Regions from separate parts of the Amycolatopsis sp. EV170708-02-1 genome, predicted to be linked through region 1. Evidence: riboswitches for the same ligand, from Rfam matches in the RefSeq annotation. Region 1 holds a riboswitch; each other region holds the start of a gene.
The links. A riboswitch is a leader RNA that binds a small molecule or an ion and turns the genes downstream of it on or off. The one in region 1 is predicted to bind S-adenosylmethionine.
Positions count from the first base shown of each region.

Region 1 (7,041 bases):
TCGTACCGGTGCGGGTGCTGGCACCGGCATGGCCGCCGTCGGCCTGGCACGCCGTTGCCTGTGACGTCGGACAAGGCGATGCCGTCGTCCTCGCCACGGGCGAGCAGGGGAGGGCGATCCTGGTCGACACCGGGCCGGAACCGGGGCCGGTGGACGAATGCCTGAGCAGGCTCGGCGTGGACCGCGTGCCGCTGATCGTGCTGAGTCATCTGCACGCCGACCACATCGGCGGTCTCGGATCCGTCTTCGACGGCCGGTCGGTCGGAGCGGTCGCCGTCGGCCCGGGCCGGGCTCCCGCCTGGGCGTGGCAGCAGGTCGCGGACGAGACGGCACGCCGCGGGATTCCCTTGCTGGAGCTGGAGATCGGACAGCGGCTGGAGTGGCAGGCGTTGTCACTAGACGTACTGGGACCGCGCTATGTCAGCCGGCGCTCGATTCGGGAACAGGACGGCACGGTGATCAACAACGGTTCCGTCGTCCTGCGCGCGGGAACCCCGGCGGGCCGGTTACTCCTGACAGGCGACATCGAGCTCGCCGCGCAGGCGGACCTGATGGCCGAGGGCGCCGATCTGCGCGCCGAGATCCTCAAGGTCCCGCACCACGGAAGTCGTTACACGGCACCGGATTTCCTCAACGCCGTCGCGCCACGTGCCGCATTGGTGAGCGTCGGCGCCGGAAACACCTACGGTCATCCGAACAAGTCCACTTTGGACAGCCTGGTGGCCGTCGGTGCGTCGGTCGCCAGGACGGACACGGACGGCGACACCGCGGTGGTCGCCGACGCGCGAGGCCTCGCCCTGGTACGCCGGGGTGAGCCCCGCGGCCCGCCTCGTTCCTGAGGCGGGCCGGCGGGGAACTCGGATGCCCCGAGCCCCTCAGATCCCCAGAGCCTCGCGGACCGCGTCGGCCGAGGCGCTGACGGTGGCCTTCGGGCCGATCTTGTCTTCGACGGCGTCAAGGGTCTTGAGGCCGTCCCCGGTGATCAGCAGGACGATCTCTTCGTCCGGGTTGAGCTTGCCGGTCTCGATGAGCTTCTTGGCCGTCGCGACGGTGACCCCGCCCGCGGTCTCGGTGAAGATGCCCTCGGTGCGGGCGAGCAGCCTGATGCCCTCGACGACCTCTTCGTCGGTGACGTCTTCGATCGCACCGCCGGTGCGGTTGACCACGTCGAGGACGTAGGGGCCGTCGGCCGGGTTGCCGATCGCCAGCGACCGGGCGATCGTGTCCGGCTTGACCGGCTGGACGACGTCGTGCCCGGCGCGGAAGGCCGCCGAGACGGGGGAGCAGCCGGTGGCCTGCGCGCCGAACACCTTGTACGGCGTCTCGTCGACGAGCCCGAGCTGGCCGAACTCACGGAAACCCTTGTCCACCTTGGTGAGCTGGGAACCGGAGGCGATCGGCACCACGATCTGGGAGGGAAGCCGCCAGCCGAGCTGTTCGGCGACCTCGAAGGCCAGCGTCTTGGAGCCTTCCGAGTAGTAGGGCCGGACGTTCACGTTGACGAACGCCCAGCTTTCCTGCTCAGCGGCGAGCTGGGTGGCGAGCCGGTTCACGTCGTCGTAGTTGCCGTCGACCGCGATCAGGTCTCCGTCGTACACGGCGGTGGTGAGGATCTTGGCCCGCTCGAGGGTCTTCGGGATCAGCACGACCGACCGCCAGCCGGCGCGGGCCGCCGCGGCGGCGACGGCGTTGGCCAGGTTGCCGGTCGACGGACAGGCCAGCACGTCGAACCCGAACTCGCGTGCGGCGGCCAGTGCGACGGCGACCACGCGGTCCTTGAACGAGTGGGTGGGGTTCCCGGTGTCGTCCTTGACCCAGACCTTCTTGACGCCCAAGGCTTTCGCGAGCCTGTCGGCCTGGATGAGGCGGGTGGCGCCGGGTTCGGTGTTGGGGATCTCTTCGACGTTCGACGGAACGGGAAGGAGCTTCTTGTAGCGCCAGATGTTCTTCGGTCCGGCTTCGATGTCCTCGCGGCGCACACGGCCGAAGTCGTAGGCGACCTCGAGCGGCGAGAAGTCCTCGGCGGAAACGAATTCGGGGGCGAGCGGCTGCCGGTGTCCCTCTTCCTTCGACACCAGTTCGACGGCCGGTCCGAGATCCGGGGTCTTGGTGGTGGAGGTCGTGCCGAGGGTTGCGGTCATCGCGAGGTTCCTTTCCTCATCTGCCCCGCCGTGGCGGGCCGGAATTGGCACCGTGTTCGTCAGCTACCCCGCGATCGCGGGATGACAGGCTGACGCCGGTTGCCGGGGCTTCATCGGGCCGTTCCCTCTGCCCCTCTGGATGAGCGGTATTCGATTGTCGGCACGCGTGTCATCGCGTCGCCTCGCCAACACCGTACGACATGAGCCTCAGGTGGGGCCACCGTGCCCGGAACACATCACCGGACAAAGCACACGAGAGGAGGAGTGGCAGGATCGTCACCGTGACGACGCAAGCTTCCGCCCCATCGCCGCTGGTCCTGGTTCTCGGTGAGGAAGAGCTGCTGATCGAACGTGCGGTCCGCAGCGCTTCGGACGCGGCCAAAGCGGCCGATCCGACGGCGGATCTCACCCGGATCCGGGTGTCGGACCTCACAGTCCCGGCGCTCGCGGAAATGGTCAGCCCTTCGCTGTTCGCCGAGGGCAGGGTGATCGTCCTCGAGTCCGCGCACGACATCTCGCAGGAGCTCGCCGACGGGGTGATGGCCTACGTCAAGGCGCCCGCCGACGGCATCGTGCTCGTCGTCGTGCACAGCGGAGGTGGCCGGAGCAAGGCCGCGAAAGGGCTCCCCGCCGCCTTGAAAAAGGCAGGCGCGGAGGTCGTCGAGTGCCCGAAGCTGACCAAGGCCGCCGAGCGGGAATCCTTTGTCCGCAACGAGGTCCGCCGCGTCGGCGGGAAGATCGACGGTGCGGCCGTGCTCGCGTTGATCGACGCCGTCGGGTCGGATCTGCGGGAGCTGTCGTCGGCGGCGACCCAGCTGGTCGCGGACGCCGGCGGAACGGTCGACGAGCAGGCGGTCCGGCGCTACCACCGTGGCCGCGCGGATGTGAACGGTTTCGCCGTCGCCGAGAAGGCCGTGGCCGGTGACAAGGCGGCGGCGCTGGAGTCGTTGCGCTGGGCGATGCAGCTGGGCGTACCGCACGTCCTGGTCGCGGACGCGCTCGCCGACGCCGTCCGCACGATCGCGCGGGTGTCCGGCGCCGGTCGCGGGAACCCGAACCAGATGGCGGGTGAGCTGGGGATGCCGCCGTGGAAGGTGCGCAAGGCGCAGGGGCAGGCCCGCGGCTGGGGCCAGGACGGGCTCGCCACCGCGATGCGGGTGGTCGCCCGGCTCAACGCCGAGGTCAAAGGGGTCGCGGCCAATCCGGAGTACGCCTTGGAGCGTGCCGTCCTGGAGGTCGTCGCCGCTCACGGCACAAGCCGCTGAAACGTCGAAGGGCCCGGCGACTCGCGTCGCCGGGCCCTTCGAAAGCCGATCAGAGAGAGTTCGCGCGCTTCGCCAGCGCGGACTTCTTGTTGGCGGCCTGGTTGGCGTGGAGAACGCCCTTGGTCACGGCCTTGTCCAGCTTCTTCGCCGCGTCCTTCTGCAGCTCCAGGGCCTTGGCCTTGTCGCCGGCGTCGGCCGCCTCGCGGAACTTGCGGATCGCGGTCTTCACCGAGGACCGGATCGCCTGGTTGCGCTGACGCGCCTTCTCGTTGGTGGTGATGCGCTTGATCTGCGACTTGATGTTGGCCACGGGGGCGCTCCTCTTGAATCTCTCGGTGGTTTCACCGCCGCGCTGTGACCGGCCCTGCGTGCTCGTGGGAGCGGCGCGGGTTTCCTCCATGACGGAATGCCACACGACGGTGAAAGGCAAGCTTAACAGCCGTCCCGGCGCGGCTCGCGGCAGCCTCGGGAGGGGTGCTTGCGGTACGGTGAAGATCGTAGTGCCTAGGGTTCCGCCGCCTGCCCGTTCAGCGAAAACACACAATCAGGGCAGACGGGACCGGTCCGAGCGGCACCATCGGCGGAGCCGGACGCACCGCCGTTCATCTGACGGGACAAAAGCCTGGAGGACCGGGTTTTCCGCATGCGCGGAAAACGTGAAAGGTCCGTTGTGAACGCCACCGCTCTGTCCTTCGTCGTCATCGCCGCCGTCATCCACGCGGGCTGGAACCTCGCCGCCAAGCGGATCCGCCGTGGCGGAGCCCGGTTCGTCTGGGCGTACTACAGCCTTTCCGCGATCCTGCTCGTCCCCGTCATGGCGGTCTCCCTGGCCGTGGAACCACAACGTCCACAGTGGACCTGGCTGTTCGCCGCAGTCGTCACCGCGGTGTTCCACGTCACCTACGGGGTCGTTCTCCAGCGGGGGTACGCCGTCGGAGATCTGTCCGTCGTCTACCCCGTCGCCCGCGGGACCGGGCCGCTGATCTCGGTGCTCGCCGCCGTCGTGGTGCTCGGCGAGCGGCCGGGATCCTCGGCCTGGTGGGCGCGTTCCTCGTGGTCGCCGGGGTGCTGGTGATCGGCACCGGGCGAGCACCGGCCCACGTCGGCGCCGCCGATCGTGTCGCTCGACGAAAAGGCCTGGTCTACGGCCTGCTGACCGGCCTCACGATCGCCGCCTACACGCTGTGGGACGCGCATTCGGTCACGGGCCTCGGTGTCCCGCCGATCGTGTACTTCGGAACCGGCGCGATCGTGCAGAGCCTGCTCATGGCGCCGTATGCGTTGAAGGACCGCGAGGAGGTCTCGTGGCTCTGGCGCGAGCACAAACGTGAGGTCGTCATCGTCGGCGTGCTCTCGCCGGTCGCCTACCTGCTGGTGCTCTATGCCCTCCAGGTCGCCCCGGTGAGCCTCGTCGCGCCCGCGAGGGAGCTGAGCATCGTCTTGGGCGGCATCGCCGCCTGGCTGGTCCTGGGCGAGGCGAACGCCGTCCGCCGGCTGGCCGGATCGGTGGTGGTGCTGGCGGGTATCGCCGCGATTGCGATGGCCTGAACCCATCCGGTAGGGATTGAGCCATGGACGTGCTGAGCAGCAGGGTGCTGATCCACCCGAAGGACCTCGACGTGTCGACGGCGTTCTATCGGGACACCCTGGGCCTGGCCATCGACAAGGAGTTCCCCGGCGGGACGGTGTTCTTCGCCGGGAACGGGTCGATCGAGATCGTCGGTACCGGAGAGACCGGCCCGACGCCTGACGTCGCCTTGTGGCTCCAGGTCCGGGATCTGCCCGCGGTGCTCGAGGAGCTCGCGCGGAAGGGCTTGGAGCCGGTTCGCGGCGCGCGGCGTGAGCCGTGGGGGCTGGACGAAGCGTGGATCGCCGACCCGGACGGCACCAGGATCGTGCTGGTCGAAGTGCCGCGTGAGCACCCGTTGCGCACTGATCCGCGCTAGCCGAAGGGTTTGATCGCGCGCAGCTGAGCGGCGAGGGAGGTGCCGAAACCCGGCGGTTCCCAGGTCCAGGTCTGCAGATCCACGAAGCCGGCGGCGGCGGCCTCGTCGGCCAGCTCGTGCCGGGACACCGGCAGCCACTTCTCGTGCGACGAAAGCAACAGCCTGCCGCCGGGGCGCAACACCCGGAACAGTTCGGCGAACCCGGCCGCCCGGTCGTCCCACAGCTGCACGTTGTTGACGCTCAGGACCACGTCGACGCTGTCGTCGGGCTCACCTGTGGAGTCCGCGGTGCCCTGCCGCAACTCCACCTTGTCGCCGCAGCGGCGGCGAGAGCGGGCAAGCATCTCCTGGGAGGGGTCGACACCGATCGCCCGGCCCGCGCGTTCGGCCGTGGCCCGCAGGCCGACTCCGGGGCCCGGGCCCACGACCAGGGCGGTCTCGCCGGACTCGATCGAGGCCAGCTCGACGACGCGAAGCTCGGTGGCCGCGTTGCCGTGCGCCATCGCCCGCCCGCCGATCCGGCCGAGCAGCCCCCGTGGATGACCGAACGTCCGGTCGAGCATCTGGGACAGTGAAGTACTCATACTTCGAGGGCACCACAGCTCATCACGGGCCGCATCGGGGATGACCCCCACTCGCACCCGGAGCGGCATGGGAGCATAGAGGTGGCACACCCCGACCTTCGCGAGGAAACCCGTTGACGACGTTCGCCGACACGACCTTCACGCCCCCGGAGCTCATCCGGAACTTCTGCATCATCGCGCACATCGACCACGGCAAGTCGACCCTGGCCGACCGGATGCTGCAGCTCACCGGCGTGGTCGAGGAGCGGGCCATGCGCGCTCAGTACCTCGACCGCATGGACATCGAACGGGAACGCGGGATCACCATCAAGGCGCAGAACGTGCGCCTGCCCTGGAAGGTCGACGGCCAGGACCATGTCCTGCACCTGATCGACACCCCCGGCCACGTGGACTTCACCTACGAGGTCTCCCGGGCCTTGGAGGCCTGTGAAGGGGCGATCCTGCTGGTCGACGCCGCGCAGGGGATCGAGGCGCAGACGCTGGCGAACCTTTACCTGGCGCTCGAGAAGAACCTGCACATCATCCCGGTGCTGAACAAGATCGACCTGCCGTCGGCCGACCCGGACAAGTACGCGGCCGAGCTGGCGCACATCATCGGCTGCGAGCCCTCCGACGTGCTCCGCGTGTCGGCGAAGACCGGCATGGGCGTGACCGAACTGCTGGACGAATGCGTACGGCAGGTGCCGCCGCCGGTCGGCGACGCGGACGCGCCCGCGCGCGCGATGATCTTCGACTCGGTCTACGACACCTACCGGGGCGTCGTCACCTACATCAGGGTCGTCGACGGGAAGATCACGCCGCGTGAGCGGATCAAGATGATGTCCACCGGTGCCACCCACGAACTCCTCGAAGTCGGGATCATCTCGCCGGAGCCCAAGGCCAGCAAGGGACTCGGGGTCGGCGAGGTGGGCTACCTCATCACCGGGGTGAAGGACGTCCGCCAGTCGAAGGTGGGTGACACCGTCACCTCCGAGCGCAAGGGCGCGTCGGAGCCGCTCGCGGGTTACCGCGAGCCGAAGCCGATGGTCTACTCCGGCCTGTACCCGGTGGACGGTTCGGACTATCCCGAACTGCGTGAGGCATTGGACAAGCTCCAGCTCAACGA
Region 1 covers NZ_CP092497.1:6,803,604-6,810,644, reverse strand. Annotated here, with positions in the region: gene MJQ72_RS30975 (ComEC/Rec2 family competence protein) at 1-839, shown strand, start outside; gene thrC (threonine synthase) at 876-2,141, opposite strand; SAM riboswitch class I at 2,155-2,287, opposite strand; gene holA (DNA polymerase III subunit delta) at 2,423-3,406, shown strand; gene rpsT (30S ribosomal protein S20) at 3,456-3,716, opposite strand; partial or broken gene MJQ72_RS30955 (EamA family transporter) at 4,050-4,954, shown strand; gene MJQ72_RS30950 (VOC family protein) at 4,978-5,352, shown strand; gene MJQ72_RS30945 (class I SAM-dependent methyltransferase) at 5,349-5,936, opposite strand; gene lepA (translation elongation factor 4) at 6,050-7,041, shown strand, end outside.

Region 2 (7,041 bases), 760 kb from region 1:
CCGGCCCGGGGGACTCCACCGAGAGCGTGCAGGACAGCCCGGCGCAGGTCGCCGGCCGGTTCCTGCGGCTGTTCGACACCGGCGACCTGACCACCGCCCCGGTCGACGATCCGGCGGCGGCCACGGCCGCGCTGACCGGGACGCGCAACACGCTCAACGGGGCGTCGGTCAGGACGTCGCTCGGCGAAGTCCCGACGACGCCGGGCAACGCGACCACGACGTCGGCCACCTTCCACGTCGCGTGGACGTTCGCGGGTAACACCGTCTGGAAGTACGAGGGCAAGCTGGACCTGGTGCGCAACGCCGGGAAGTGGACGGTCCGCTGGGCGATGTCGGTGATCCACCCGAAGCTCGAAGCCGGGCAGCGGCTTTCCGTCGCCCCCGTTTCGGCCAAACCGATCGTGGCCGACCGCGACGGCAAGGCGCTGGTCGGCGGTGACGCGACGGGCGTCGCGCCGATCCTGCAGGGAGCGTTGGCCAAGGTCGCCTCCGGGGAGAACAGCGGCGCCGCGACGACCGTCACCGTGTCTCGCGTCGACGTCTCCGGCAAACCGGTCGAGACGCTGTTCGGGCAGGCCGCCGAGACCGACAAGCCGCTGGTTTCGACGTTGAGTGTGGCGTCCCAGACCGCGGCTCAGAAAGCCGTCGACGGCTTCCAAGGACCGGCGATCATCGTCGCGATGAAGACCTCGGGCGAGCTCCTGGCGGTCGCGCAGAATGGCGCCGCCGGGAACCAGCCGAAGGCGCTCAACGGCCTGTACTCGCCGGGCTCGGCCTTCAAGATCGCCACGGCGACCGCAGCGCTGCAGCAGGGCAGCGTCACCGCCGACTCCCCGCTGCCCTGCCCGGGCAGCGAGCAGATCGGCACCCGTACGCTCAAGAACGACAACGGGTTCGACCTGGGGACCGTTTCCCTGAAGACGGCGTTCGCCGCGTCGTGCAACACGACCTTCGGGCGGCTCGCCGGGCAGCTGCCTGCGGACGGCCTCGCGAAGGCCGCGAGCCAGCTCGGCCTCAACGCCGACTTCGAGATCCCCGGACTGTCGACGGAGGCCGGGAAGGTGGAGCCGTCGGGCAGCGGTGACGAGCAGGTCGAGGCCGGGATCGGCCAGGGCAGGGTGCAGGTCAGCCCGCTGGGCGCGGCGCTCATGGCCGCGACGGTCGCGACGGGGAAGCCGGTGGTTCCGAAGCTCTGGCAGGGGCTGGAGACCAAGGTCAACGCCGGGTACCAGGCCCCGCCGGCGGGAGTGCTGAACCAGGTCCGCGCGATGATGCGCGAGGTCTGCACGACGGGGACCGCGAAAGCGTTGAAGGGCAGCGGGGCCGTCTTCGGCAAGACCGGCACGGCGCAGTTCGGGTCGGGCGCGGACGCCAACGGCTGGTTCGTCGGCTATCGCGGGGACGTCGCCTTCGCCGTCATGCTCGAAGGGTCCAACGATTCCAAGCCCGCGGTCCAGCTGGCGGCGAAGTTCCTGGCGGGCTGAGGAGTTCGGCCGTCGCCGAAGCGTGGGTCTTCTACGGTGGACGCATGGAAACGATCGCACTCGCCGAGGTCGCGGCCGTGCTCGCCGATCCGAGCCGCGCGTCGATGTGCCTCGCGCTGCTCGACGGCCGCGCCTGGACGGTGACCGAGCTGGCGGGCGCGGCCGAGGTGGCCACGTCGACGGCGAGCGAGCACGTGACGAAGCTGACCGACGCCGGGTTCGTCGTGCGGGTCAAGCAGGGGAGGCACAGGTACGTCCGGATAGCCGACCCCCGGGTGGCGGAGCTGATCGAGCACCTGGCACAGCACGCGGAGCACCGGCCGGTAAAGGGGCTGAAGTCTTCGGTGCGGGCGAAGCGGCTCGAGTTCGCCAGGACCTGCTACGACCACCTCGCCGGGACGGTCGGGGTCGCGCTGCGGGACGGGATGCTCGCCACCGGGCTGATCGACGACGCCGACGGGCTGACGCTGACCGGTCGCGGACGCGAGGTGCTCGGCGCGTTCGGGGTGGAGATCGACGGCGGTCGCCGTCCGATGCTGCGTGACTGTCTCGATTGGACGGTTCGACGTGATCATTTGGCAGGCCGGGTCCCCGCGGCGTTACTGTCTCACGGAGTGAGCGCCGGCTGGTTGTCCCGTGAGGGCAACCGCGCGGTGAAGGTCCTGCCCGCGGCGGAAAAGCCGTTCGCGGAACTCGGTGTCGACCTGGTGGCCCTGCGCAGTCCCTAATGGACAGTCTGTAACACAGGTTATCCGGGCGCTTTCCGACCGGTACACGAACGTGTGACGATCACCGCCTCACTATTCTGGAGCCCTCACGGCGACCGGAACGGGAGGCGACATGGAGCAGCTCCCGCTCATCCTCGGCACCGGTGGTGCGGTGCTTCTCGTCGCCGTGATCGCCGTCCGGGTGTCGATCCGGGTCGGCCTTCCCTCGCTCCTGCTGTACCTGGGGATGGGTGTCCTGCTCGGCGAAGCCGGGTTCGGCATCCAGTACGACAACCCCGAGCTCACCCAGTCGCTCGGCCTCGCCGCGCTGGTGATGATCCTGTCCGAAGGTGGCCTCACCACCCGGTGGACGGCCGTGAAACCCTCGCTGGGCATCGGAATCGCACTGTCCACAGTGGCCGTCGCGGTGAGCATCGCGGTCACCGGCGCGGCTTTGCACTGGTTGCTGGGCCTGGACTGGCGGATGGCGTTGCTGTGGGGCGCGGTGCTCGCCTCGACCGACGCCGCGGCGGTCTTCTCCGTGCTGAGATCGGCGGGGATCGGGAAGCGGCTCGTGGGCGCGCTGGAGATCGAGTCCGGGATCAACGACGCCCCGGCCTACATCGCCGTCGTCGTCCTCGCCGAGGGGGCGACCGTCGACTGGTCGCTGCCGCTGCTGGTGGTCTACGAACTCGCCGCCGGGCTGGTGATCGGCCTGGCCTTCGGCTGGGGCGGGGCGTTCGCGCTGCGCCGGGCGGCGCTTCCCGCCACCGGTCTGTACCCGCTGGCCACCGTCGCGGTGTGCGTCGTGGCGTATTCGAGCGGGCAGCTCGCCCACGCGTCGGGGCTGCTCGCCACCTACGTCGCGGCCCTGGTGCTGGGCAACTCGAAGCTGCCGCACCGCTCGGACACGCTCTCCTTCGCCGAAGGGCTCGGCTGGCTCGCGCAGATCGGCCTGTTCGTGCTGCTGGGCCTGTTCGCCTCGCCGAGCAGGATCTTCGAGAGCCTGGTCCAGGGCCTGGTCGCGGGCGCGGTCGTGTTGTTGCTCGCCCGTCCGCTGTCGGTGCTCCTGTCCGCGCTGCCGTTCAAGATCCCTTGGCGAGAACAGGTGTTCCTGTCGTGGGCGGGGCTGCGCGGAGCGGTCCCGATCGTGCTGGCGCTGATCCCGCTGTCGTCCGGGGTGCCCGGCGCGCAAGAGCTGGTCGATGCGGTGTTCGTGCTGGTCATCGTGCTGACGCTGCTCCAAGGGGCGACGCTGACCCCGCTCGCGCGAGCGCTCGGGCTGGCCCAGCACGCCGAAGCGCACGAGATCGACGTCGACTCTGCGCCGCTCGACGAGATGGGCGCGGAACTCCTGCAGGTCCGGATCAACACCGGATCGAAGATGCACGGCGTGTACCTGGCCGAACTGCGGCTGCCGGTGGGAGCGACGATCAGCCTCCTCGTCCGCGATGGGTCCGGCTTCACGCCGAACAAGAACACCCGGCTTCAGGAGCGCGACCAGTTACTCGTCGTGACCACCGCCGAAGCCCGTGACGCGGCCGAACGACGCCTGCGGGCCGTCGACCGCGCGGGCCGCCTCGCCAGGTGGAAGGGCGAATCCGGCCAGTAGGTCACGAACCGGCACCAGCTGTTCGTCGGGTGATCTCAGAAACTTCTTCCCATTTGTACTCCTTTTGGATTACTTTCCCCGCAATCGACTCCATCGAATGGGTGAGTGTCACGGGGTAAGGAGTACGCACGGTGACGAAACTTCCTGCGCGGTTCGCTGGCCTGGGGGCCACTCTGGCACTCGTCGGAGTGGTTATCGCCGCCCCGACGGCTACTGCGGCCGGCGCTTTTCCCGCCTTCGGGCTGCCTTTCGACACGGGCCAGTCCGTCTACTCGGCGGGGATCCACTCGGACAACGGCACGTCCGGGGTGAAGAACGCCATCGACTTCAGCCCGGGCGACAAGACCGTCCGCGCCCCGCTGGCGGGCACGGTGCGGATCCAGCACTGCTCCGGCGGCGACTGGGTGACCGTCGACCACGACGGCGGCTGGCGCACCGGGTACTACCACATGGAGAACATTTCGGTCACCGACGGCCAGAAGGTCGCCCCGGGCGACGCCCTCGGCCGCACCGGCAACGCGCTGCCCTGCGGCGGCAGCAGCACCGGCGCCCACGTGCACTTCACCCTGTGGACCCTGCCCACGGCCGCCGCCCAGGGCGGCGACTCGCGCGACTTCGGGGTCGGCGCGGGCAACTGGAACGGCCTGTCCTACGACGAGGTCTCGACCAAGGTCGCCGAGGCCTACGGCGAAGCCGTCGACGGCAAGACCTTCGGCGGCTGGCAGTTCACCGCGGGCACCGATCAGTACTCGGGTACCGCGACCGAGGTCTCCTCCCGCGCGACCGTCCCGCTGCCCGGCCGATTCCGGGTCTGACCTGCCGTTGCCCGGCGCGGCGCGGCGCCGGGCAGCGGTTATCCCCGCTCGCGGACGACGTGAGCGGCGTCTCAAGATGCGGACGAGGGCTGGCTCGATCGCCCGCCCATCCGCTAACTTCGTCCGTAGGTCACGAGTGTCAGCGTCAAGCCCCGGCTAGCTGACCGGCAACCCTCCTTCCGCGGTGGGGTGCCCCGGGTGAGGACCTGGCTCGTCGCGCGGTGCGACGGGCAAGCGCGGGATCCTCGCCGGGTCCCCTGGCCCGGAGGATGACGATGACCCTCGCTCTCGAACGCACCGGTGTTTCCGCTGAAACCGTTGCCACGCACGAAATCCCGACCGTCGCCTGCGCCGATCTGCGGGTTCCGCTGGTCACCGGCGGAGACATCGGCTACGCCAACCTCGATCACGCGGCGAGCGCCCCCTGTCTGGACAAGGTGCGGGCCGCGGTCGACGAATTCCTGCCCTGGTACGCCAGCGTGCACCGCGGGGCCGGGTTCGCCTCGCAGGTTTCGACCAAGCTTTACGAGCGCACGCGCGGAATCCTGCGGGACTTCGTCGACGCGCGATCGACCGACACCGTCGTGTTCACTCGCAACACCACCGATTCCTTCAACCTTCTCGCGCGCAGCCTGCCGAAGCACACGTCGGTCGTCGTGTTCGACACCGAGCACCACGCCGCGCTGCTGCCGTGGAAGGGTCCGAACGTCCGCCGCGTCGAGACGCCGCGCACCCGCCTCGCCGCGGTGTCCGCTGTGGACGAAGCGCTCGCCGACTGCCCGCAGGGCCCGCGGCTGGTCGTCCTCACCGGTGCCTCCAACGTGACCGGGGAACTGTTGCCGGTCAAGGAGATCGCGGCCGTGGCACGTCGGCACGGCGCCCGGATCGCGCTCGACGCGGCGCAGCTCGCGCCGCACCGGAAGATCTCGGTGCGCGAACTGGACGTCGACTACGTCGCGCTGTCCGGCCACAAGCTGTACGCGCCGTTCGGCGCCGGCGCGCTGATCGGCCGCGCCGACTGGCTGCGTGCGGCCCAGCCGTACCTCGCCGGCGGCGGCGCGACGAAACTCGTCACCCGTGACTCCGAAAACCTCGGTGTGGTCTGGAATTCCGGTGCCGAGCGGCACGAAGCCGGTTCCCCCAACACCGTCGGCGTCTACGCGCTGGGTGTCGCCTGCGAGACGCTGGCCGCGACCTGGGACGGCATCGTCGCCCACGAAGAGGAACTGCTCGCGCGGCTGCGTCGCGGCCTCGCCGCCATCCCCGGATTCGCCGAACTGCGGTTGTTCGACGCGCCTGTCGACCGCGTCGGCACGCTCAGCTTCGTCGTCGACGGTTTCGACCCCGGCTGGCTGGCCGCGGTCCTTTCCGCGGAGTACGGCATCGGCGTGCGGGACGGCGCTTTCTGCGCGCACGTGGCGACCAAGCGGCTGATCGCCGTCGCCGGTTCGACGGGCCAGCAGGCCGTGCGCGTCAGCCTCGGCCTCGGCAGCACCACCGAACACGTGGACCGGATCGTGCTGGCGCTGCGCCAGATCGTCGCCCGCGGCGCGCGCTGGCAGTACGAGAAGCCGGAAGGCCGCTGGGTGCCGGAGAACGATCCGCGCGAACTGCCTCCGTTCTGCGCCTGAGCCACTACCCTCACCCCGCATGGGGAACGAGCGACCGCGTTACTGGTTTCCGCTGGCGTTGCTGGGATTCGCCCAGCTGGCCGTGGTGGCCTTGTCCGTCGGCACGCGCCGGTCCGAGGGGTGGTTCGCCTACGTGCCTTACGGGGACGGCGGCATGTTCGGCTCCGTCCAGAGCGTGGGGACGCCCCTGACCGCGGTTTCGGCCGGCGCCATCGGCAGGATGGACAACTGGCTGTTCGCCGTCTTCGCGGTCTACCTCGGCACGGTGCTGTTCTACGCCCTTCGGACGAAGACCATGCGGTGGTGGAAGGTCGTCGCGATCGCGCTCGGCGTACTGGTCGCCATCGCGCTGGCCGATCTGGTCGGCTACTGGGAGTTCGACCTCGACGGCGACACCCGGAGCGCGCTCCTGCTGACGCTTGGCCTGGTCCTGCTGGCCTGGCTGGACCGCAGCGTGCTGGTGCTGATCGTGGCCGTGGCGTTCGCGCTCTGCGCGGTCGTGCTCGCGCAGGGACAGCTCGCGCTGGTGCTTTCGTCGCTGGTCGCGCTCGCCGGAGCGTTCGCGGCCCTGCTGAGCAGGCCGAAGGGGAGGCCTGAACACGCTCAGTGGACAATGGGGGAGTGAGCACAGAGCCCGAAACCGCGCCACCGTCGCCGCCGCTGCCCAAGAAGCGCGTCGCCGTGGTGTTCGTCGTCGCCGCGGTGCTGTGGGGGATCGACCTCCTCACCAAGCAGATCGCCGTGTCCACGCTGGAGGGCAGGCAGCCGGTCGAGTTCCTCGGCGGGCTCGTG
Region 2 covers NZ_CP092497.1:6,042,878-6,049,918, reverse strand. Annotated here, with positions in the region: gene MJQ72_RS27250 (penicillin-binding transpeptidase domain-containing protein) at 1-1,484, shown strand, start outside; gene MJQ72_RS27245 (helix-turn-helix transcriptional regulator) at 1,529-2,212, shown strand; gene MJQ72_RS27240 (potassium/proton antiporter) at 2,325-3,803, shown strand; gene MJQ72_RS27235 (M23 family metallopeptidase) at 3,935-4,618, shown strand; SAM riboswitch class IV at 4,747-4,861, shown strand; gene MJQ72_RS27230 (aminotransferase class V-fold PLP-dependent enzyme) at 4,894-6,249, shown strand; gene MJQ72_RS27225 (hypothetical protein) at 6,269-6,874, shown strand; gene lspA (signal peptidase II) at 6,871-7,041, shown strand, end outside.
Region 2: another riboswitch for S-adenosylmethionine. It lies ahead of MJQ72_RS27230 (aminotransferase class V-fold PLP-dependent enzyme); the one in region 1 lies ahead of thrC (threonine synthase).

Region 3 (7,041 bases), 3.7 Mb from region 1:
ACCTCGCCTCCCTCCGGGGCGAGGCGGTGCACGAGGTGGCCGAATCGGTGCGAAAGACCGCTGAGCGGGTCTTCCGTTTGCCGACAGTCACCGCCGGTTGAACGGATTGCGACATTAGTGATCAGCAATGGTCCACTCTGATGAGTGACCAACGTCACGACACTCCGGGCGGTGTTTGCGCAACCCGGCGAGGTTCGTTACTGTCCCGTGATCGTGCCGGTCGGTACCCGCTCATGCGGTTTCCGGCTGTTACGCCCACAGTCACGTCAGTGCACGTCGGGGAAGCGGAACCAGGAGAGGTACGGCCTGGAACCGTGACGATGGCGCTGGCTGCGGGTGTCGGACTTCTAGAGGTGTGCCGAAGAGTGCATCGAGACGAAGGACGTAGTGGAGCGGTTGTCGAGCTCCTCGACGTCTTGGGAAAGGGAACGACCCAGTGACTGGTAGCAGTAGGCAGGATGGCTCGCGCCTCGGCGCAGAGACGAACACCTTCGCTTCCGCCGGCTCGGTCGCCGTGCTCGACCGCGACACCCACTACGGCGAGCTCGACTACTCCGACGATCCGCGCATCACGCACCAGGACGTCCTGGCCGCGCTCGGCCCGGACGCCGACGCCTTGATGGCCGAGATCGACGTTGACGTCGACGAGCTGATCCGCCTCATCAGCGCCGAGACCACCATGCTCCCGCCGATCGTCATTCCGGACGAGCTGGCCGAGGACCGCACCGCGGGCGCGCCGATGAAGGTCGCGACCAAGGACGAGGTCATCGCGAACTCGACCCGCGTCTGGAAGAAGCGGTTCCTCAAGGGGACCGTCATGGCGGTGCTGCTCACCCTCGGTGGTGGCGGCGCGGCCGCGATGGCGATGAACAAGAGCGTCACGCTCGACGTCGACGGCAAGCAGCAGACCGTCCACAGCTTCGGCGACACCGTCGGCGAGGTCCTCGAAGACGCCGGCCTCTCGGTCGGCGCGCACGACTCGCTCTCGCCCTCGCCGCAGGCCGAGGTGGGCGACGGCGGCGTCATCAAGCTGGAGCGCGGCCGCAAGCTCAACCTGATCGTCGACGGCGCACCGCAGCAGGAGTCCTGGGTCCGTGCGACCAACCTCGGCGACGCGCTGAACCAGCTCGGTCGCGCAGACCTCGCCAAGGCCGGCACCTGGACCTCGCTCCCGCAGAACGGTGAGCTGCCGCTCGAAGGCGCCACCGTCGAGGTCAAGACCCTCAAAAACGTCACGGTCTACGACGGCGCGAACGAACCGCGCAAGGTGCAGACCAACTCGGTGACCACCAAGGAATTCCTCGGTGAGCTCCGGATGACCCTCGGCCCGGACGACGAGGCCGTCGGCGGTCTCGACGTCAAGCTGGTCGACGGCGCCGAGGTCCACATCAGCCGGACCGGCGTCACCATGGTCAAGCAGAACGAGGAAATCGCGCCGCCCGAGCAGAAGGTCGACGACCCGAACCTCGAAAAGGGCAAGACCAAGGTCGAGGACCCGGGCACTCCGGGCCAGAAGACCGTGACCTACAAGGTCACCAAGCGCAACGGCAAAGAGGTCGGTCGCGAGAAGGTCTCGGAAGAGGTCATCACCGAGGCCAAGCCCAAGATCGTCAAGGTCGGTACCAAGAAGCCCGCGGACCCGGTCATCGGTGACGCCGGCGCCTGGGACCGCATCGCGCAGTGCGAGTCGACCGGGAACTGGTCCGCCAACACCGGCAACGGCTACTACGGTGGCCTGCAGTTCAACAAGAGCACCTGGGACGCCTACGGCGGCGACCAGTACGCCGCGTACCCGCACCAGGCCAGCAAGGCCCAGCAGATCGCGGTCGCCGAGAAGGTCCGCGAGGACCGTGGCGGTTACGGCGCTTGGCCGCACTGCGGCAAGAAGGCCTGACGCCAGATCAACCTCCTTTCCTGAAGGTCACCTGTGGGTTTTGCCCGCAAGGTGGCCTTCAGGCCGTTAGAGGCTTCTGTGGCTGCGTCACATTCCCCGGTCTTGGTCTCGACAGTCGTGCCCACCATCGAGGGGGCCGCATGTGGGCCACATTCCGGGATCGTTCAGCCGCGTTGCCCTCTCGAACGCCTTCGCCGCCGCGGTAAGGGCTTTGGTGGCCCTGTGGTGGCGCCTGGGTGGGTTTAGGGCGGCTGGCGGGTTCCTCGGCGTGCTGTGCGGGTTGAGGCTCCTCTGCGACCCGCTCCGAGGTCTGACGGGGAACGGGGATGTCCGGACCGGCCTCCGCGAGATCGACGATCTCCGCGAACGCGTCGCCGCGTCTCTCCGCCGGAGCACGGTCGTCGGCTTCTTCGCCGGGAGCCGGATACGCACGCGGCACCAGGAGTGCGTTCAGACGGGCGCCTGTCTCGGGATCGAGATCTCCGCGCATGTCCCAGCGGCCGGTCCGTTTCTGGCGCAACCAGAATTCGCTTCGCTGACGTTTCGGCCCGGGGTCCTCTTTGGGCTTCCCGTCCGGGTCGTGTCGCGCGAGCAGGTCGGTGCCTGCCATCGTGACGTCACGCGGTCTCGCGACACCCGCGAGTTCGACCAGGCCCCTTTCGGCCTCGAGTCGTTCGTCCGCGTCGAGGTGGTCCGGCAGCCTCTTCATGACAGTGACGATCCGGTCGATACCGGCCTCGGCCAACGCGCCGGTGCCGGCCGACACACCGGTCAATGGCGCGACGGGGTCGATCGACGTGCCGTCGCGCGCCCGTCTCGAATTGAGCGCGAGCGCTCTGCCGGTCACTTTCTGAGCCTCCGCTCGAGGTACTCGAGCCACATGCTCGTAAAAGACGGCGATCGAGTTGTATCCGTAGAGGTCCCGGACACCACGTGACTCGATCTCGGCCAGGATCTGGCCGACTTCGGCGAACAGACGTCGCCCTTCGCGTAGCCGCGTCTGCAACTCGTCGAGGAGCAGTTCGGCGTCACCTTCCGGCAGGTTGAGCGGGAAGGCCTTGGGGATATTTGTGCTGGTCATCCCTCGATTGTCGAGGCAGATTCGAACGAATGCACGGTATCGATCGGGTGGATGATCATTACGCTCCGGCTGCGCTGACCTGCGCCGATCACACGGGAGTGGGATACGTGTCGGTTCGAAAACGCCATACGGATGGTGGGGGCGGAATCACGGCTCCGTGCTCGAGTGGCTCAGCTGGTCCCACTCCTCGCGGAGCACCCCGTAGACGACGGCGTCGTGCACGCCCCCGGACCAGCGTCGAGCGCGTCGGAACCGGCCTTCCTCGACGAATCCCAGCCGCCGGCCGACGGCGATCATCCCTGGGTTCCCCGAAAACGTGGCGAAGTCCAGGCGGAGTGTGTCGGTGCGAGCGAACAGGTAGGTCGTCCACAGGTGCAGGGCGTCCGTGCCGTACCCGCCGCCCCAGTACTGCTCGTCGTAGATCACCAACCCCATTCGCCGCCAGTCGGTCTGCCTGCTTTCCCAGTACCAGCTGACCCTGCCGATCAACCTGCCGTCCCTCAGGTCGCATACGGCGAGGCTGGTGCGGGGATCGGCGGGCTCGGCCTTGGAGTTGGTGAGCTCGCGTGCCGTCGAGTCGGCGGCCGCCGCTGTCGGGGTGCCGAAGTAGGGCCCGTTCGTCTCGTGCCATGGCCGCGTTGGGTCGAGTAGTTCGCGAAGCGGCCGGAGGTCGCTTGGCCTCCAGTCGCGCAGCCGGACTTTCTCGCCTTCGAGTACGACGTCGTCCACCGGCCAATCGTGGCCTACCGGCGCTGGTTACGATCGTCGGGTGACTGAACTGCTCGGTCCTGCGGAGATCAGGGCGCTGGCGGCCGAGCTGGACGTACGTCCGACCAAGAAGCTCGGCCAGAATTTCGTGCACGATCCCAACACCGTGCGACGCATCGTCGACCTTTCGAGGGTCGGCGAAGGCGACGTCGTGCTGGAGGTCGGGCCGGGCCTCGGCTCGCTGACCCTCGGCCTGCTCGCGACCGGCGCCGAGGTCGTCGCGGTCGAAATCGATCCCGTGCTGGCGGGGCGATTGCCGAACACCGTGGCCGAACGGGGTGGGGCCGAACGGCTGACGGTCGTCGGCGCGGACGCGTTGCGGATCACGGCGGACGACCTGCCCGCGCGTCCGACTGCGCTCGTCGCGAATCTGCCGTACAACGTCGCGGTTCCGGTCGTTCTGCACCTGCTTGCCGAGCTGCCGTCGCTGACCAGTGGCCTCGTGATGGTCCAGACCGAGGTCGCGGACCGGATGGCGGCCGGCCCCGGGAGCCGGACCTATGGCGTGCCAAGCGTCAAGCTCGCGTGGTACGGAAAGGCACGCAAGGTCGCCGCGGTGCCTCGGGCGGTGTTCTGGCCTGTTCCGAACGTGGACTCCGCGCTGGTCGCTTTCGAGCGGGGTGACGTGGTGTCGCCGGTGGACCGGGAACGATTGTTCGCGGTGGTCGACGCCGCCTTCTCCCAACGGCGGAAGACTTTGCGCGCCGCGTTGGCGTCATGGGCCGGTTCCGCCGAACGAGCGGGGGAGTTGCTCGAGAAGGCGGGTATCGACCCCAAGACCCGCGGTGAGCAGTTGGATGTTCACCAGTTCGCGCGGATCGCGGCGGCCGCCGGTTGACCGCCCGCCCCAGGTGTGACCGGCACCGCGTGGACGTCGTCGTGGCTAGGTCAGCACGAGTGCGTAAGTCTTCTTCTCAAGCTGTATAGGCCGGCATTGTCTTAGCAGGTAGCGCGCCTGAAGCAAGTCGGAGACGCCTGCCTGTGTTCCAATATGTGGACAGCGCATCCTGTATAATGGACGCGACCAGACGTGTGATCTGCGCCTACGCGCTTGCTTTCATCCAGTGGGATCGGTTTTACTCAGTGAGCCATCCCGAGCGACTGAGAGACCTGGCTCGCCGAAGTCGCAGCAACCACCCTCCACAGGGCAGGTGCTACAGCCAGGACCGATGGAGGCTGTGCCTAATGAACAGGGTCACCCACCCGCTCCTGCTGACCAGGCGACGTGTCGTCGATGAAGGTCGCCGCACGGTAAGTGCGTGTCGACGCTCCACCGTTACTGCCTGAGTCCTTCTCCCTTACCTCTGAAACCCGTCCGTTTCCGGACGGCTACTCGGTGACGGTCGGCGCGCTCGAAAGATGCGGCGCCCCATTCGCATGGAGCCTCTCGTGATCACTGTCGAAAACCTGTCCAAATCCTTTCCCCTCAACGGAAATCCCGTCGTCGCGCTGCGCGATGTGAGCGTGGACATCCAAGCGGGCTCGCTGTTCGGGGTCGTCGGCCCGGCCGGCTCCGGCAAGTCGACCCTCGCCCGGTGCATCGGCCTTCAGGAGCGTCCCGACCGCGGCGTCGTCCGCCTCGACGGCCTCAACACGGGAACCCTCGACGGACGCCGTCTGCGCGAAATCCGGCGGCAGGTCGGTGTCGTGAGCACCAAACCGGAATTGCTCGCCGAGCGCACCATCGCCGGCAACATCGCTTCGCCGCTCGAACAGCTCGGTCTCGACGGGCCGCAGCGTCGCAACCGGGTCGGTAACCTGCTCGATCTGGTCGGGCTCACCCCCGGGCCGGACAGCGGCCGGGGACCTTTCCGAGGGGCAGCTTCGCCGAGTGGCCATCGCCAAGGCGCTGGCCGCCGGGCCGTCCGTGCTCTTGGCCGACGACCCGACCGCGGGTGTGCAGGCCGAGGAGTCCGGAGCGGTCCTGACCGTGCTCGACCGGGCACGTGCCGAGCTCGGAGTCACCGTGCTGCTCACCACTCCCGACGCCGGCGTGGTTCGCCGTGTCTGCGATGACGTCGCGGTTCTGGAGGCGGGCGCGATCATCGAACGCGGAACCGTGCTCGACCTGGTCTCCGACCCGAACAGCCGGACCGCGCAGGCGCTTCTTCCCGCGATCGAGACCGGGCGGGCGCAGGCCTCGAAGTACGACCGCGCGGTGGACGTCGTGCTCGTCGGCTTCGCTTCGGTCGGCGCGTTGCTTCCGGAGGCTGCCGGTCGCTTCGACGTCGAGCTCGCGACGATCGGGGGCGGCCTGACCCGGATCGGCGACACGCCGGTCGGCCGGTTCCGCCTCGGTGTGCGCGGTGAGCGCGCGGACGCCGCGCTCGCCTGGATCGCCGAACGTGGCGGCCACGTGACCCACCCGGTCCGCGGACCGCAGGGTGTCGCCGCCTGATTCCTCCACGAACGGGCCGCTCAGGACGAAATCGGTCCCGGGCGGCCCGTTCGTGTCCGACTCGCCCTGTTCTCTTTTCTCCTGGTGACAGCGCAGGCGGAGCGGCCACGTAGGCTTGACGGGTGCTCGCCGTCGTACCGCCCCCAGTAATCGTCAGGGTTCCCGCCAAGGTCAACCTGCACCTGTCGGTCGGTGACGTACGCCCGGATGGCTACCACGAACTGGTGACCGTGTTCCAGGCGCTTTCCTTGACCGACGAGGTGACCGTCGCGGTCACCGAGGACCCCGGCGTCGAGGTCTACGGCGAAGGCGAGGGCTCCGTACCGACAGGGGCCAACAACCTCGCCTGGAAGGCGGCGCAGGCACTGGCGGCCCACGTCGGCAAGGCGGACGGCGAGTCCAAGGTCAGGGTAGTACTGCGCAAAGGCATCCCGGTAGCGGGCGGCATGGCCGGCGGCAGCGCCGACGCGGCCGCGACCCTGGTGGGACTCGCGTCGCTTTGGAAGCTCGACATCTCCCGAGACGAACTGGCGGGGATCGCCGCGAAGCTCGGCAGCGATGTCCCGTTCGCGCTCTACGGCGGGACGGCGTTGGGGACCGGCCGAGGTGAGCAGCTGGTGCCGGTCTTGTCGCGGCACACCTTCCATTGGGTCCTGGCCTTCGACCAGCGTGGTCTTTCGACTCCGAGGGTGTTCGGCGAGCTGGACAGGTTGCGGGAGGAGGGCAGCCCGCCGCGGATCGGTTCGCACACTCCGGTGGTCGAGGCGCTGGCGTCCGGCGACCCGCGGCAGCTGGCGCTGCTTCTCGGCAACGACCTGCAGGCGGCGGCCGTTTCGTTGCGGCCGGGGCTGCGTCGCACCTTGCGGGCGGGGGTCAACGCGGGTGCGCTCGCCGGCACCG
Region 3 covers NZ_CP092497.1:3,113,523-3,120,563, forward strand. Annotated here, with positions in the region: gene MJQ72_RS14490 (TatD family hydrolase) at 1-101, shown strand, start outside; gene MJQ72_RS14495 (resuscitation-promoting factor) at 515-1,894, shown strand; gene MJQ72_RS14500 (DUF222 domain-containing protein) at 1,953-2,975, opposite strand; gene MJQ72_RS14505 (GNAT family N-acetyltransferase) at 3,123-3,704, opposite strand; gene rsmA (16S rRNA (adenine(1518)-N(6)/adenine(1519)-N(6))-dimethyltransferase RsmA) at 3,745-4,581, shown strand; SAM riboswitch class I at 4,829-4,919, shown strand; partial or broken gene MJQ72_RS14515 (methionine ABC transporter ATP-binding protein) at 5,133-6,141, shown strand; gene MJQ72_RS14520 (4-(cytidine 5'-diphospho)-2-C-methyl-D-erythritol kinase) at 6,264-7,041, shown strand, end outside.
Region 3: another riboswitch for S-adenosylmethionine. It lies ahead of MJQ72_RS14515 (methionine ABC transporter ATP-binding protein); the one in region 1 lies ahead of thrC (threonine synthase).